One region of the Pseudoalteromonas sp. APM04 genome, then DNA from elsewhere that is predicted to be linked to it. Evidence: predicted binding sites of a transcription regulator. Region 1 holds the regulator's gene; the other holds the start of a gene.
What was found. The regulator FliA, encoded in region 1, starts transcription of late flagellar genes. The targets are predictions, from matches to a motif close to CTAAAGNTNNNNNNNNNNNNGCCGATA.

Region 1 (7,571 bases):
TTAGGAGTGTGTTATGGCTGAAGATTCAGGTCAAGAAAAAACAGAAGAACCCACAGGGAAAAAAATAGAAGAGTCTAAAAAGAAAGGGCAGGTTGCTCGTTCAAAAGAATTAGGCACCATGTTTGTTCTTATATTTTCAGCTATTTCATTGTTAATGTACGGCCCTGAAATTGGTAAGGGGTTATACAATATTATGGGCAGAATGCTCAGTCTTAATCGAAATGAAACCTACGACACCACTAAAATGTTTGCGGTTTGGTCCAGTGTTGCCGACGCGCTTATTTTTCCTATGGCTATGTTTGTATTCATTATTTTATTTGCGGGCATTATAGGTAATACTTTACTGGGTGGCTTTAATTTTAGTTGGCAAGCAGCCGCTCCTAAAGCAAGCAAAATGTCTCCATTTAAAGGCTTTAAACGCATGTTTGGCCCACAAGCTGCAGTAGAGCTTACTAAAGCTATTTTAAAGTTTTTAGTGGTCGCAAGTTTTGCCTTTTTTTTAATTAATACTTTTTTTGACGAAATATTACACTTAAGTATTGAGTCTGCACCTAATAATATTATCCATGCGCTCGAAATCCTCTCGTGGATGTTTTTAGCATTGTCGTGCACATTGGTAATTATTGCAGCAATCGATGCCCCGTATCAAAGTCATACTCACCATAAGCAGTTAAAAATGACACTGCAAGAAGTAAAAGATGAGTACAAAAACTCTGAAGGTGACCCTCAAATAAAAGCGCGTATTAGGCAAACTCAGAGACAAATGTCTCAAAAAAGAATGATGCAAGACGTGCCCGATGCCGATGTAGTTGTTACCAACCCAACGCATTATTCTGTTGCTCTTAAATACGACACTGAGCGAGCAGGAGCACCTATAGTGCTTGCTAAAGGCGTGGATGAACTGGCTATGCAAATTCGAAAGGTGGCAAACGGCAATGATGTACCCATTGTTGAGTCGCCAATGCTTACTCGAGCGCTTTATCATACCGCAGAAGTAGGAGAACAAATTCCTGATCAACTGTTTACTGCCGTTGCACAGGTGCTAGCTTATGTTTTTCAGCTAAAACGCTTCAATAAAGGTCGCGGAAAACGCCCGACTAAGCTTAATAAAAAGCTCCCCATTCCTGATGCCTACAGGTATTAATATTACTCCTTTATTAACTTGGAATAGTTATTGCTAATTCTACGTAGTGTCAATTTTTTGAAATTGTAGAATTATGAGTTTTAAAGCGGTATTACAACAACTTAATGCAGATAAAAAAGAATATGCAAAAGGCGTAGGTACGCCTTTACTTGTGCTTGCAGCTTTGGGAATGGTCATTTTACCGTTACCGCCATTTTTACTTGATATCCTTTTTTCATTCAATATTGCGTTAGCGTTGGTGGTACTACTCGTCACGGTTTACACCATGAAACCCGTTGAGTTTGGTATGTTTCCGGCCGTGTTGCTTATCGCCACAATTATGCGTTTAGCACTCAACGTAGCCAGTACACGAGTTGTACTTTTAGAGGGACATAATGGTGGAGATGCTGCGGGGAAGGTAATAGAAGCCTTTGGCTCAGTTGTGATTGGCGGCAATTATGCTGTTGGTTTAGTGGTATTTTTAATTCTGATTATTATTAACTTTGTAGTAATCACTAAAGGTGCAGGGCGTATTTCTGAGGTATCTGCACGTTTTACACTTGATGCAATGCCTGGTAAGCAAATGGCAATTGACGCTGATTTAAACGCAGGGTTTATTAGTGCCGAGCAAGCGCGCGATCGCCGAGAAGAAGTAACCCGCGAGGCCGATTTTTATGGTTCAATGGATGGTGCAAGTAAGTTTGTAAAAGGTGATGCTATTGCTGGTATCGTCATTTTAATTATTAACATTGTTGGTGGCCTATTTGTTGGCATGATCCAGCATGACTTAAGCTTTGGCCAAGCTATGGAAGTTTACACACTCCTTACGATTGGTGATGGCTTGGTGGCTCAGCTCCCCTCATTACTACTATCAATTGGTACCGCAATTGTAGTAACACGCCAAAACGAGTCTCTCAATATGGGCGACCAGTTTAAGAAACAACTTGGCAACGAAAAATCTTTATTTATAGCCTCTGGCATCTTAATTACCATGGGCTTAGTGCCTGGCATGCCTCATTTAGCATTTTTAAGCCTAGGTGCATTATTAGGTTATTTAGCTTACTACACTCAACAAAGTAAATTAAAAGTGGCTGCAGCAGAAGCCGAGGCTGCTGCAAATGGAACTGCTGGTACGGGCGTTGCCAACAAGCAAGAGCAGAAAGAACTTGGCTGGGATGACGTTCAGCAAGTAGATGTAATTGGCTTAGAAGTGGGCTACAGATTAATTCCTTTGGTTGACCAGTCTCAAGGCGGAGAGCTGCTAAATCGTATTAAGGGTGTTCGTAAAAAGCTCTCTCAAGAGCTGGGTTTTTTAGTTCCACCCGTACATATTCGCGATAACTTAGAGCTTGACCCTAATGCATACAGAATTACGCTTATGGGGGTATCTACCGGTGAAGGTGAACTCAAGCATGGTGATGAGTTAGCAATAAATCCAGGTCAAGTATTTGGGCCAATTAAAGGGGTTGAAACTAAAGACCCTGCTTTTGGGCTTGATGCGGTATGGATAAAACCAGATCAAAAAGACGAAGCACAATCGCTTGGCTATACCGTGGTAGATTCAGCTACAGTTGTGGCTACACACATTAGCCAGTTGCTTACTAACAGCGCAGCACTGCTGTTAGGTCACGAGGAAGTACAGAACTTATTAGATATGTTAGGTAAAAGCCACCCTCGCTTAGTTGAAGGTTTAGTCCCTGACGTATTACCGTTAACTGTGATAGTAAAAGTACTACAAAATCTACTTAATGAGGGCGTTGCAATTCGTGATATGCGCTCAATTGTACAAACCCTTGTTGAGTATGGGCCACGTAGCCAAGACCCTGATGTGCTAACGGCTGCAGTACGTATTTCATTACGTCGATTAATCGTTCAAGACGCTGTAGGCATGTCTTCAGAAATCCCTGTCATAACCTTGGCGCCTGAGTTGGAACAGATGTTGCATCAGTCACTACAAAATGCAGGCGACGAAGGTGCCGGTATAGAGCCAGGACTTGCAGAGCGACTTCAAGTGTCACTAAATGAAGCGCATCAAAATCAAGAAATGTCCGGTGAACCTTCAATATTGCTAACGTCGGGAATGTTACGCACTGTGTTATCTCGTTTTGTTAAGTACACCATCCCGGGTTTAAGGGTGATGTCTTATCAAGAGGTACCAGATGAAAGACAGATCAAGATAGTCAGCTCTGTTGGCCAACAATAAGATTTTAAAGGGGTTGAATCATGAAAATAAAACGTTTTTTTGCTAAAGATATGCGCACAGTACTTAAAGAAGTTAAAGACGAATTAGGTGTTGATGCGGTTATTATGTCAAATAAAAAACTAGCTAACGGTGTAGAAATTGTAGCAGCAGTAGATTATGACAAAGCAGCCCCTAAAAAAGAGCAAGCACTTAGCGCTCCAGCACAAAGCTCAACAAAAACACAGCCAGTGCATAATTTTGTAAAACCAGAGCCTCTTCGCGCTAAACCAGAGCCACAAGCGAAAGTAGCCGATAGTCTTCAGGCATTATTAGAGCGTCAAGCCCCACGCCCTCGTTCTGCAGAATTGGCTTCTATGTTTTCTCAATCAGGTATTGATACTACAGACAACTACCAAGAGCCAGTTCAAGAGCAGCGTCCTCGTCCTATATTCATTAATGAACGTCAAGCTTCAGCGCGTCCGCAAACACAAGCAGACAGCCTTGGATTTGATGATTTAGAAAGTGGTTTTGATGATCTTGACAGTCCAGTGACACCTCGCGAAGAAACTAAGCATACTGAAAGTGAGCAAATTTCGTCAATGCGTGACGAAATGAATGCCATTCGTCAATTGTTAGAACATCAAGTGTCAGGGCTTATGCAACAAGACATGGCAAGACGCGATCCTACTCGTGCATGCATGATTGATCGTTTAGTCGGTATGGGAATAGATAAAGATGTTGCTGAGCAAATGGCGTGCTTTGTACCTGACGATGTATCTCGCCAGCAAGGTTGGAAAGCACTTTTAACAATGGTTGAAGATCAGATGCAGACAACCAACAACGAGATTTTACGTCAAGGCGGTGTATACGCCTTAGTCGGCCCAACGGGTGTTGGCAAAACAACAACCGTTGCTAAATTAGCTGCGCTTGGCGCACAAAAATACGGTGCAGACAAAGTCGCTTTAATCACAACAGACACATACAGAATTGGTGCTTATGAGCAACTCGCCACTTATGGCCGAATTATAGGTTGTGGTGTAAAGCAAGTTAAAGATGCTAATGAATTAGCTGAAGTTTTATATCATTTACGAAATAAACGACTAGTATTAATTGATACTGCGGGTATGAGCCAACGCGACTTGCGCTTAACAGAGCAACTTAATACGCTAATGCGTAATCAGCGTGTTGATATTCGCAGTTATTTAGTGCTCAGCGCAACATCGCAAATACATGTGTTGCAAGAAACCGTTAGGCACTTTAAAAAAGTGCAGTTAAGTGGTTGTATATTCACCAAATTAGACGAATCTTTAAGTTTAGGTGAGATTATTAGTATAGCGATTCAAAATCGCCTTCCAATAGGGTATCTTACTAACGGTCAACGAGTACCAGAAGATATTCGAGTTGCAAATGCTGAAAAACTAGTTAAAAAGGCTGAGCAACTCTATTTAAAAAGAGCAAAAGTACAACATTCAAGGCACCAAGCAGTGGCGCCAAGCACAGTAGGGATGTATGATTAACACAGTATTAGATCAAGCAAGTGGCCTGCGCAAAATGAGTCAAAACAATAACAACGGCGTAAAAGTTATCGCTGTCACTGGCGGTAAAGGTGGAGTAGGAAAAACAAATGTTTCTCTGAATACTGCAATTGCATTAGGCCAGCAAGGTAACAGAGTGTTGGTTCTTGATGCCGATTTAGGCTTAGCAAACTGTGACGTTATGCTAGGACTACGTGTTGAACGTAACTTATCACATGTTTTATCTGGTGAATGTGAACTTGATGAAATTTTAGTTGAAGGCCCCGCAGGTATAAAGATTGTACCCGCAACGTCAGGCTCTCAAAGTATGGTTGAATTATCGCCTTCAGAGCACGCGGGACTTATACGGGCTTTTAGTGAATTAAATACAGAATTTGATATTTTAATTGTCGATACAGCCGCAGGTATTTCAGACATGGTGCTGAGTTTTTCTCGCGCGGCACAAGACGTCATGGTTGTTGTATGCGACGAGCCCACATCGATTACAGATGCTTACGCGCTCATTAAAGTGTTGAGTCGCGAGCATGGTGTATACAAATTTAAAATTGTTGCAAATATGGTCCGTAGTATGCGTGAAGGGCAAGAGTTATTTGCTAAACTTTCCAAAGTGACCGATCGTTTTTTAGATGTATCAATGGACCTGGTCGCAACGGTTCCCTACGACGAAAATATGCGCAAAGCAACGCGTCGCCAAAAAGTTATTGTAGAGCTTTTTCCTAATTCGCCGGCGGCACTTGCTTTTCAAGCGTTAGCAACAAAAGCAGTTAAATGGCCAATACCTAATCAACCATCAGGTCATCTGGAGTTTTTCATAGAGAAACTAGTAAACGGCTAATTATGACAACATTGGTGAATAAAGTTATGGGATATCAATCAGCACAAAACTTAAATGTGATTGTTGAAAAACATGCATCACTTGTCAAAAAAGTGGCATGTCATCTTATAGCGCGTTTACCAGCCAGCGTGCAGCTGGACGATTTAATACAATCAGGAATGATAGGTCTGATTGAAGCATCTAAAAGTTTTGATGCAACCAAAGGGGCTAGCTTTGAAACTTTTGCGGGGATTCGTATTCGTGGGGCAATGCTTGACGAGATGCGACGTGGCGATTGGGCACCCCGTTCAGTACATCGTAAAAGCCGTTTGGTGGCCGAAACAATTGCTTTTTTAGAAAAAAGCTTAAACCGTGAGCCAACAGATATAGAAGTTGCTGAAAAACTTGAAATTTCGTTAAATGAGTACCATCATATCTTAAACGATGTAAATGCAAGTAAAGTACTCGGTATTGAAGACCTTGGTGTTGATGAAGATGCCATCAGTCCAGTGGGCCAAGATTTAGCGCTAGACAAACCGTTTAATAATGTTAAAAATGAGCGGTTTAACGAGTCTCTATTAGGTGCAATAAAATCTTTACCAGAACGTGATGCAATGGTGCTGTCTTTGTACTATAACGATGAAATGAATTTAAAAGAAATAGGGCATATACTCGATGTAAGTGAATCGCGTGTAAGTCAAATACATGGTCAGGCGATGATTAAGCTTAAAGCTAAAATCAATGACTGGATAAATTAGTAGTAAGTAAACAAGGTTAAGACCTCACTGGGGGATGTTTTGGATAAAAACATGAAAATTCTGGTTGTTGACGATTTTTCAACAATGAGACGTATTATTAAAAATCTGTTGCGTGACTTAGGTTTCACTAATGTTCAAGAAGCAGACGATGGGTCAACCGCTTTGCCAATGCTACAAAATCAAGTATTTGATTTTGTTGTTACCGATTGGAATATGCCAGGAATGCAGGGTATAGACCTACTAAGAGCAATACGTGCGGATGATAAGCTTAAACACATTCCAGTATTGATGGTAACGGCTGAAGCTAAAAAAGAACAAATTATAGCGGCAGCACAGGCAGGTGTTAATGGTTATATCGTTAAGCCATTTACTGCTGGAACACTCAAAACTAAATTAGAAAAAGTATTTGAACGTTTAGGCTAATGATAGGGGGAGAGGCTTATGTCAGCACTTGCTGCGCCTCAAATAACTTTAGAACAAGCTCGTCAGCTCGTTGTTTTTCTAGAAAACGGTGAGCAAGACAAAGCCAATCAGTTAATTTTAGATACCGCTTCTAAGGAGCAATCTGAAATATTTGCTGAGGTTGGAAAGTTAACCCGTCAATTGCATGAAGCTTTAAAAAGCTTTGAGCTAGACACTCGCTTATCTGACTTAACTACCGATGCTATTCCAGATGCAAAAAAACGGCTCAATTATGTTATAGAAATGACAGAAAATGCCGCGAATAAAACAATGGATGCTGTTGAGGCTAGCCTACCAATTGCTCAACAGTTGGCAGACGAAATATCTCATATCAAACCGACATGGGATCGCCTAATGAATCGAGAGATTGAGTTAGGGGAGTTTAAATCGTTATGCCACAGCATTGATAAGTTTATGAACAATTCTCATCATAAAACCGATGAGCTGCAAAGTTTGATGACTAATGTACTTATGGCACAAGACTATCAAGATTTAACCGGACAAGTTATTCGCCGAGTTATTGAGCTTGTTAGAGAAGTTGAAGAAAGCTTAATTCATCTTTTGACAGCCTTCGCTGATCAAAGCGAAAGTAAAGCCGAAAAAATAGAACAACAAAAAACAAATGAACCATTAGACGAACAAACTTTAGCAGGTCCAGAAGGCCCTATTATTGATAAAGAATCACGTAATGATGTTG
Region 2 (7,571 bases), 1.4 Mb from region 1:
TGAGGCTTCAGATATGCAGGCCTATGGTAAAGACTTTATAGCGCTTGAATTGTCGATATTCAGCCAATGGTTAGTAAAAGAGTTTATTGCTGAAAACGTTGATACAAACCAACTTAAAATGTGGGAGTTGAGCTGTGATCTACTCACTAAAACCATGCTTGAACAACCCACGGTCACAGTTCATCGCGACTTCCACAGCCGTAATATTATGCACAGCGATTCTCAGTGGGCAATAATTGATTACCAAGACACCGTACGCGGGCCACTTTGTTACGATTTAGTTTCGTTGTTACGCGATTGCTATTTTAAGCTCCCTAACAATGAACTCGCTCAGTTACTAGTATTTGGATATAACGAGTTTAAACGCGAAGGCTTAGTCACTAACACGTCGTTTGAAGAATTTAAAGTTTGGTTTGACTTAACGGGTTTACAGCGTCATTTAAAAGCCGCAGGTATATTTTGTCGCCTGTATTTGCGTGACGGTAAGGCCGGTTATTTAGCTAATATTTTGCCTACCCTTGAATATATTGTAGATGTTGCTGAACGCTATCCTGAACTCAATGCACTCAGTGACTGGGTTAAAAATACGATAGTGCCAAAAGTGACTAAAAGATTAGAGCAGGTAAATTTATGAAAGCCATGATTTTAGCCGCAGGGCGTGGGCAGCGCATGATGCCGCTCACTCAAACTATGCCTAAACCTATGCTTAAAGTGCAAAATAAACCACTAATAGAGCATCATGTTAATAACTTAAAGGCCGCTGGCATTACCGACATAGTGATAAACCTTGCATGGCAGGGTGATAAAATTAAAGCGTACTTTAAAGATGGCAGTCAATTTGGTGTAAATATTGTTTATAGCCAAGAAGTTGAAGGCGGCCTTGAGACCGCCGGTGGTATTATTCAAGCACTTCCTTTATTGGGTGAGTCGTTTATTGTGATAAATGGCGATGTATTTACCGATTACGATGTAAGCTCGCTTATGCAATTACATTTACAGCCAGGAGAGGCACATTTGGTGCTTATTGAAAATCCCCCACACAATCTTGGTGGGGATTTTACATTGAGCCATTTATCGCCAGATAGTCAAAAATATACGTTTTCGGGTATTAGTCGTTATCAGGCTGACTTTTTTAATGGTTTAGAGCCGGGCATTCGTCCGCTTGGGCCGTTATTGCGAGAAAAACTAAGTAAGCATTTAGTGTCTACCGAGCTTTATATTGGTAATTGGGATGATATAGGCACACCAGCGCGTTTAATGGCATTAAATGAGCGCTTGGCGTAAGCCGACACATAATTAATAGGAGTAGTCGTTTACATGTGGGGAAAAATACTCGGATTTTGTTTTGGTTTTATGTTTGGCAAAATTTTTGGTGCTATTTTAGGGTTATACCTTGGTCATTTATTTGATAAAAGCTTAAAAAATAATTTTGATAAGGCGGGTGGTTTTTCAAGTTTATTTAATGGTGATGATGTCCACGAGCGTCAAGCGCTATTCTTTTCAAGCTGCTTTGCAGTGATGGGGCATATTGCAAAGTCTAATGGCCGAGTAAGCGAGGTACACATTAAAGCCGCTAGCTTATTTATGGACGAAATGGGTTTGAAAGGCGAAGAACGCCGTGAAGCACAGCATGCATTTCAAGCGGGTAAACAAAGCGACTTTTCATTAAAAGAAACCGTCTATGATTTTAAAGAACGCTTTGCTAAGCGTCATGATTTACTGCAATTATTTTTAGAAATACAAATTCAAATGGCGTTTTCTGATGGCGTTTTAGCTGACCAAGAAAAGCAGTTATTAAGTGAAGTAAGCAAGCAGTTAGGTATTTCTAAAACTCATTTTGCGTTTGTACTTAAACGCTATCAAGCTGAATTTAACTTTAGAAAACAGCAACAGCGTTACCAACAGCAGCAAGGGCAAAGTAGCAGTTATAAAGAAGGCTCAGGGCACCATGTACCCCCCAACAATAATATGAATCGTGCGCAAGCGCTTGGGCTTTTAGGACTTAACGATGGGGCAACCGAGCGGGAAGTAAAAGTAGCGTACCGAAAGTTAATGGCGCAACATCACCCTGATAAATTAGTATCGCAAGGTTTACCAAAACATATGATGGAATTGGCGGTTAAAAAAAGCCAAGACATTCAAGCAGCCTATGAGTATTTAAAAAAGGCGGCGTAAAAAGCCGTCTATTTCTTTTGTTAGCCGAGCATGTTGTTGAGGTTGATCACGAAGCCCAAATAACTGGCGCTGGCGGTAGTCAAACTTGGCGTTTCGGTTAACCCAGCGCTGGCGATTTTTTAAGTTAATTAAAATATCACGGTTGTCGCTGGCGTAATAAATATCTAAAAATGCAGGCGTAACAAGAGACGTTGTTTGGCTTAAGCTTTTATTGCGCTTTGCATTGGGCAGATAGCTACTTACACTAATAAACGCATCAATACGCTCCTGTGGAAAGTCTGCATAGTACTCAGTTAAAACCCCTGCGCTGGTGCCTTGCGCAATTACAACGATATTAGTGGGTTCTTGCATCGCGGTTTGGTAAAGCGCTTTGTAGCGAGCAAGTAAATTTAGTTTGTAGTTATCGAGTATTTCGTCGCTGATGGCTTCAATGGCATCCACATGATGAGGCGCTTCATTTTTACTTGAAGCATCAGGCTGCTCTGATTCACTGTTGGCTTGACTCTCTGTTTCAGTGGCGGCACTTGGTGCTGTTTCTGCAGCAGACTCAGCTATTTTACTCGCTTGCCAATCAATATCAGGGGTGGTCATCGCATAGGTGGTGTAGCCTAAATTGTTAAGCTCTTTGCGTAAGTAACTCATTCCAGCATTGTTGGTAGGGGTTGATTGCCAATCGGGAATAAGTAATACAATCCCTCTAAAATCAGCGCTCATGTATTCACTACGTAAACTTAAAAATTCAGTTTCACCTGCTAGCATTGTTTTTACTTCGTCGGTAGGTAAAAGGCGTTTAATATCGCTATTTTCAATACTTGATAAAGAAGGCGGGGCAATATGTTCTGCAGCCGTTGTACAGAGTCCTAAAAGGGCTACACAGCTAAACGCCATGTAACACAGAACCTTTTTAAATAATTGCAAAAACACCATAACACGCTCAACCAGTCGTCATTAGTTAGGTATCGGCATGCTTGTTTAAAAGTTTAATTTTTCCTAAGTAATTGAGCCCATTAAAACTCGGGTTTTGCTTCAAAGGTCATTACTTGTTCGGTTACTGGGTGTTTTAGTTGCAACATTTGTGCGTGGAGTTGTAAACGCGGTGCGGCTGCAAGCGCCTCTTTATGAGCATAGAGTCGGTCACCTAAAATAGGGTGGTCAAGGCTTAGCATGTGTACGCGCAATTGATGTGAACGCCCCGTAATTGGAGTGAGCTCTACGCGTGTGGCGTTTTCTTCTCGTTCAAGTACTTTGAAATGAGTGAGTGATGGCTTGCCATTTTCATGATCTACCATTTGCTTTGGGCGATTAGGCCAGTCGCAAATAAGGGGTAAATCAACCGAGCCATTGTTTTGTTCAAGCTTACCAAAAACGCGAGCTATATAACGCTTAGCGGTTTCGCGATCTTGAAATTGCATACTTAAATGTCGGTGTGCAGCTTTATTCATAGCAAGGCAGAGTATGCCAGACGTTGCCATATCAAGACGATGAACAATTCTTGCAGTTGGAAATACGCGATTAACGCGGTTAATTAAGCTGTCGGCATGCTTAGGATCTTTACCCGGTACGGTCAATAATTCGCTGGGTTTATTAACAATGAGCAAGTCGTCGTCTTGAAAAAGTATGGTTAAATACGGGTTCATTGGGGGATTGTAATTAACTAACACGGCCGACCTTAATGATTTTGAAGGACGCTATTTTAGGGTAGCAAGGGCAAAGGCTCAAGGAAAACATTGATAGCCTGTACGAAGGCTTCTAATTTATATACTTTTTTGAATATAAAAAAGCGCGGTATAAATACCACGCTTTACTTAGCTGCTGTTGTTTGCAATTTTTACTAACAACTAAAAGCTCAAAACCTTAGTGAGAAACCACGATTAAGCGAATTGCATCTAGTTGTAACTGCGCCTTTTCAATGTGTGCAGTTAGCTCGGTGCGTTGCTTATCGTAAAAGGTAATTTCTTCTTGGCGAATATTAGGGTTAATTTGCTTAAGCGCGCTTAATCGCTCTTGTTCTTCGCTAAGAGACGTTTGCATTTTAGCTAGCGACTGTGCACGAATAACCTCGAGTTTTTCTTGTGCCATGTCTTTTGCAGTTGTGATCATAGGGTGAATTGCGCTTTGTAACGCACCCGCAAGTTTACTTGCTGTTTGACGACCAACGGCTGAAAGCTGTTGGTTAAACCCGTCAAATGCGACGTTTTCGCCTAAGTTATTACTGGCTTTATCAAGCAATATACGAATAGGCGTTGGAGGTAAAAAGCGGCCCACTTGTAATGCTTTAGGCGCCATTGCTTCGGCTACAAAAATAAGCTCAACAAAAAAGGTGCCCGCAGGGAGTTTTTTGTTTTTGAGTAAAGCAACCGATGCGCTACCAAAGTCATCATCACAAATCATATCCATCGTGCCTTGCACCATTGGATGATCCCAACTGATAAAATGTACATCTTCTTGCGAAAGTGCAGTATCACGGTCAAATGTCACTGTCATGCCGTCATCTTTAAGCGATGGAAATGACGCGCTTAACATATGCTCTGTAGGCTTTAATATAATTGTATTTTCGCCTTTGTCTTCTTGGCTTACACCAAAGGTGTCGAACACGTTAATCATGTAGCTGGGCAGCTCAAACTGGTTGTCGAGCTTTTCAATATCAGCAACTAATGAGTCGGCGGCGCCTTGCCCCGATGAGTGCAGTTCTAATAAACGATCTCGTCCACTTTCCATTTTTTTACGTAGCACAGTATTTTGCTGAGCGACTTGCTCAAGGAGTGGGTCAAGTTCGTCTTCATCACAGTTATGGGCTGAAATAAACTCGAGTAAGTCATCACGAAATTCTTTATACAATAGCTGGCCAGTTGTTGATGTGGTTTCAAACGCATCCAGGCCTTCATTGTACCAACGCAGTAACACTTCTTGCGCCGTGTTTTCAAAATATGGCACGTGAATGTTTACATCTTGTGTTTGCCCTATACGGTCTAATCGACCAATTCGTTGCTCTAGTAAATCTGGGTTTAATGGTAAATCAAATAACACTAGGTGATGTGAGAACTGAAAGTTACGACCTTCTGAGCCAATTTCTGAACACAATAATATTTGTGCGTTATCGTATTCGTCTGCAAAAAAGGCGGCCGCGCGGTCACGCTCTATAATTGACATACCTTCGTGGAAAACCGAGGCTTTAATCGCTTCACGTTCACGCAGTATTTGTTCAAGGCTAATAGCCGTTTCGGCCTTGGCACAAATAAGGAGTACTTTTTCGTGTTTAAGCGTTTTAAGTGTTTCGATTAACCAATCTACGCGAGGGTCAAAGGCGCCCCAGCTTGCGCTTTCACCTTCAAACTCTTGGAATATTTTTTCAGGAAAAAGAGCACGATGCGCGCTCAGCTCAGCGTTTTGAATACCACTCATGTTACCTAATACCGACATGGCCGTTTTGTATTGCTTTGGTAATGCCATTGGATAGGCATGCAATTTACGACTTGGGTAGCCATCAATGCCACTGCGGCTATTTCTGAACAATATACGGCCAGTACCGTGTCTGTCGAGTAGCATGTTAAGTATTTCTTTACGCGCTGGTAAATCACCTTGCTGTGCTTTTTCAAGAATGACGGTAATGTCGGTTTCTTTTAATAGCTCGATAAGCGTTGCTTTTGCATTGTCGTCAAGAGCTTGCTCTTGCAATAACTGGTTTGCAGCTTGCGCTACATCTTTGTAATTGGCTTCTTCTTCTTTGAATACGTCGTAGTCGTAAAAACGGTCAGGGTCGAGCAATTGTAAACGTGCAAAGTGACTGCTATGGCCTAGTTGATCAGGCGTTGCTGTAAGTAAAATAAGGCCTGGAATATCTTGGCTTAGCTCAGCCATGCGCTGATATTCAGTACTTGGTTTACCGTTATTAATGCTTAAGTGGTGCGCTTCATCAACAACTAATAGATCCCAATCAGCCAATGTGGCTTGTTCAAACCAGCGCTTTTTCTTGGTTAAAAACTCAAGACTAGTAAGGACTAGCTGCTCTGTATCAAATACATTTGGCGAGTCGGCAAAGGCTTCGTCGCAACGCTCTTCATCAAAAATAGAAAAACGTAGGTTAAAGCGGCGTAGCATTTCGACTAACCACTGGTGCTGAAGGTTTTCAGGTACAACAATAAGTACACGGCTGGCGCGGCCACTAATAATTTGCTGATGCAGAATCATGCCTGCTTCAATGGTTTTACCTAAGCCTACTTCGTCAGATAATAATACGCGTGGTGCAAAACGTTTACCCACTTCTTGGGCAATGTAAAGCTGATGCGGAATAAGGTTAGCGCGTTGACCAATCAATCCTTTTATAGGTGATTGCTCGCGTTCAAATTTATGTTGCCATGTTTGGTAACGAAGCGTGTAACGATCAAAACGGTCTACTTGGCCGGCAAATAAACGGTCTTGTGGCTTATTAAATTTTATGAAATGATCTAAAAAGGTTTCTTTTAACTTTGCTTCTTCGCCGTTATCAACACGGGTGCCCACATAGCAAAGTAACTCACCTTGTACTTCAATAGATTCGACTTCTAATTCCCATTCTTCAACGCTTTTGATCACATCGCCTGGATTAAATGCCACACGGGTAACGGGTGCTTCTGCTGTAGAGTAAACACGGTTTTCACCACTGGCTGGAAATAATATGCTGACCTGGCGGCCTTCAATGGCAACAACGGTGCCTAATCCTAAATCTGACTCTGTATCACTGATCCAACGCTGACCTAAGGAAAAATTCATGTATGTCTCGTCTATGATGAAAAGGGCGGCTATGTTACCTGTAAGCTAACACCACTGCAAGGCGCTATTTAGCTCACTTTTAATTAATTTTATAAGTGTTAATTATAAAGAATAAAACCGCCATTTTTTAACCTATTAAAAAGGTAAATAAAAACTAAATTCAGGTTGTAATAAAACGGACTTTTATGACAAATAGACTAAACTTTCAATATGCCTTGGCAATTAAGTATTGCAGGTTTTGATTTTTGCCCGTTTTACTTAGTTATTTTGGTATAGCATAAAAATCATAAAACGTAAGGAAAGTGCTATGGAAAAAGCTTCGAACCTTGAAAGTAAAATGTATGTGCTAGACACCAACGTACTCCTCCACGAGCCCCTCGCTTATTTGTCTTTTCAAGAACATAACGTGGTTATTCCGATGACCGTACTTGAAGAGCTTGATCATATTAAAGATAGAAAACACGATGTAAGCCGCGATGCCCGCGTTGCAATTCGTGGTTTAGATGAGGTACTCAAAAACGCAACCCCTGAACAAATGCTACAAGGTGTAGCCTTACCCAGTAATAAAAAAGCAAAGTCGAGCTCTGCCGGTACGCTCATTATTGTTAACGACCATTTATTCGCAGACTCAATTTCGGGTTTGCCAG

Region 2: a site for FliA is predicted at 3,133-3,159, ahead of MTP24_RS13665 (DUF3530 family protein). Genes of this name have one in related genera too.

What each region holds. Positions count from the first base shown of each region.
Region 1 is NZ_CP094441.1:943,655-951,225, forward strand. It holds gene fliR (flagellar biosynthetic protein FliR) at 1-4, shown strand, start outside; gene flhB (flagellar biosynthesis protein FlhB) at 14-1,144, shown strand; gene flhA (flagellar biosynthesis protein FlhA) at 1,218-3,326, shown strand; gene flhF (flagellar biosynthesis protein FlhF) at 3,347-4,822, shown strand; gene MTP24_RS04470 (MinD/ParA family protein) at 4,815-5,675, shown strand; gene MTP24_RS04475 (RNA polymerase sigma factor FliA) at 5,702-6,412, shown strand; gene cheY (chemotaxis response regulator CheY) at 6,452-6,835, shown strand; gene MTP24_RS04485 (protein phosphatase CheZ) at 6,854-7,571, shown strand, end outside.
Region 2 is NZ_CP094441.1:2,951,038-2,958,608, reverse strand. It holds gene MTP24_RS13680 (phosphotransferase) at 1-634, shown strand, start outside; gene murU (N-acetylmuramate alpha-1-phosphate uridylyltransferase MurU) at 631-1,284, shown strand; gene djlA (co-chaperone DjlA) at 1,318-2,175, shown strand; gene MTP24_RS13665 (DUF3530 family protein) at 2,158-3,063, opposite strand; gene rluA (bifunctional tRNA pseudouridine(32) synthase/23S rRNA pseudouridine(746) synthase RluA) at 3,183-3,836, opposite strand; gene rapA (RNA polymerase-associated protein RapA) at 4,030-6,924, opposite strand; gene MTP24_RS13650 (PhoH family protein) at 7,232-7,571, shown strand, end outside.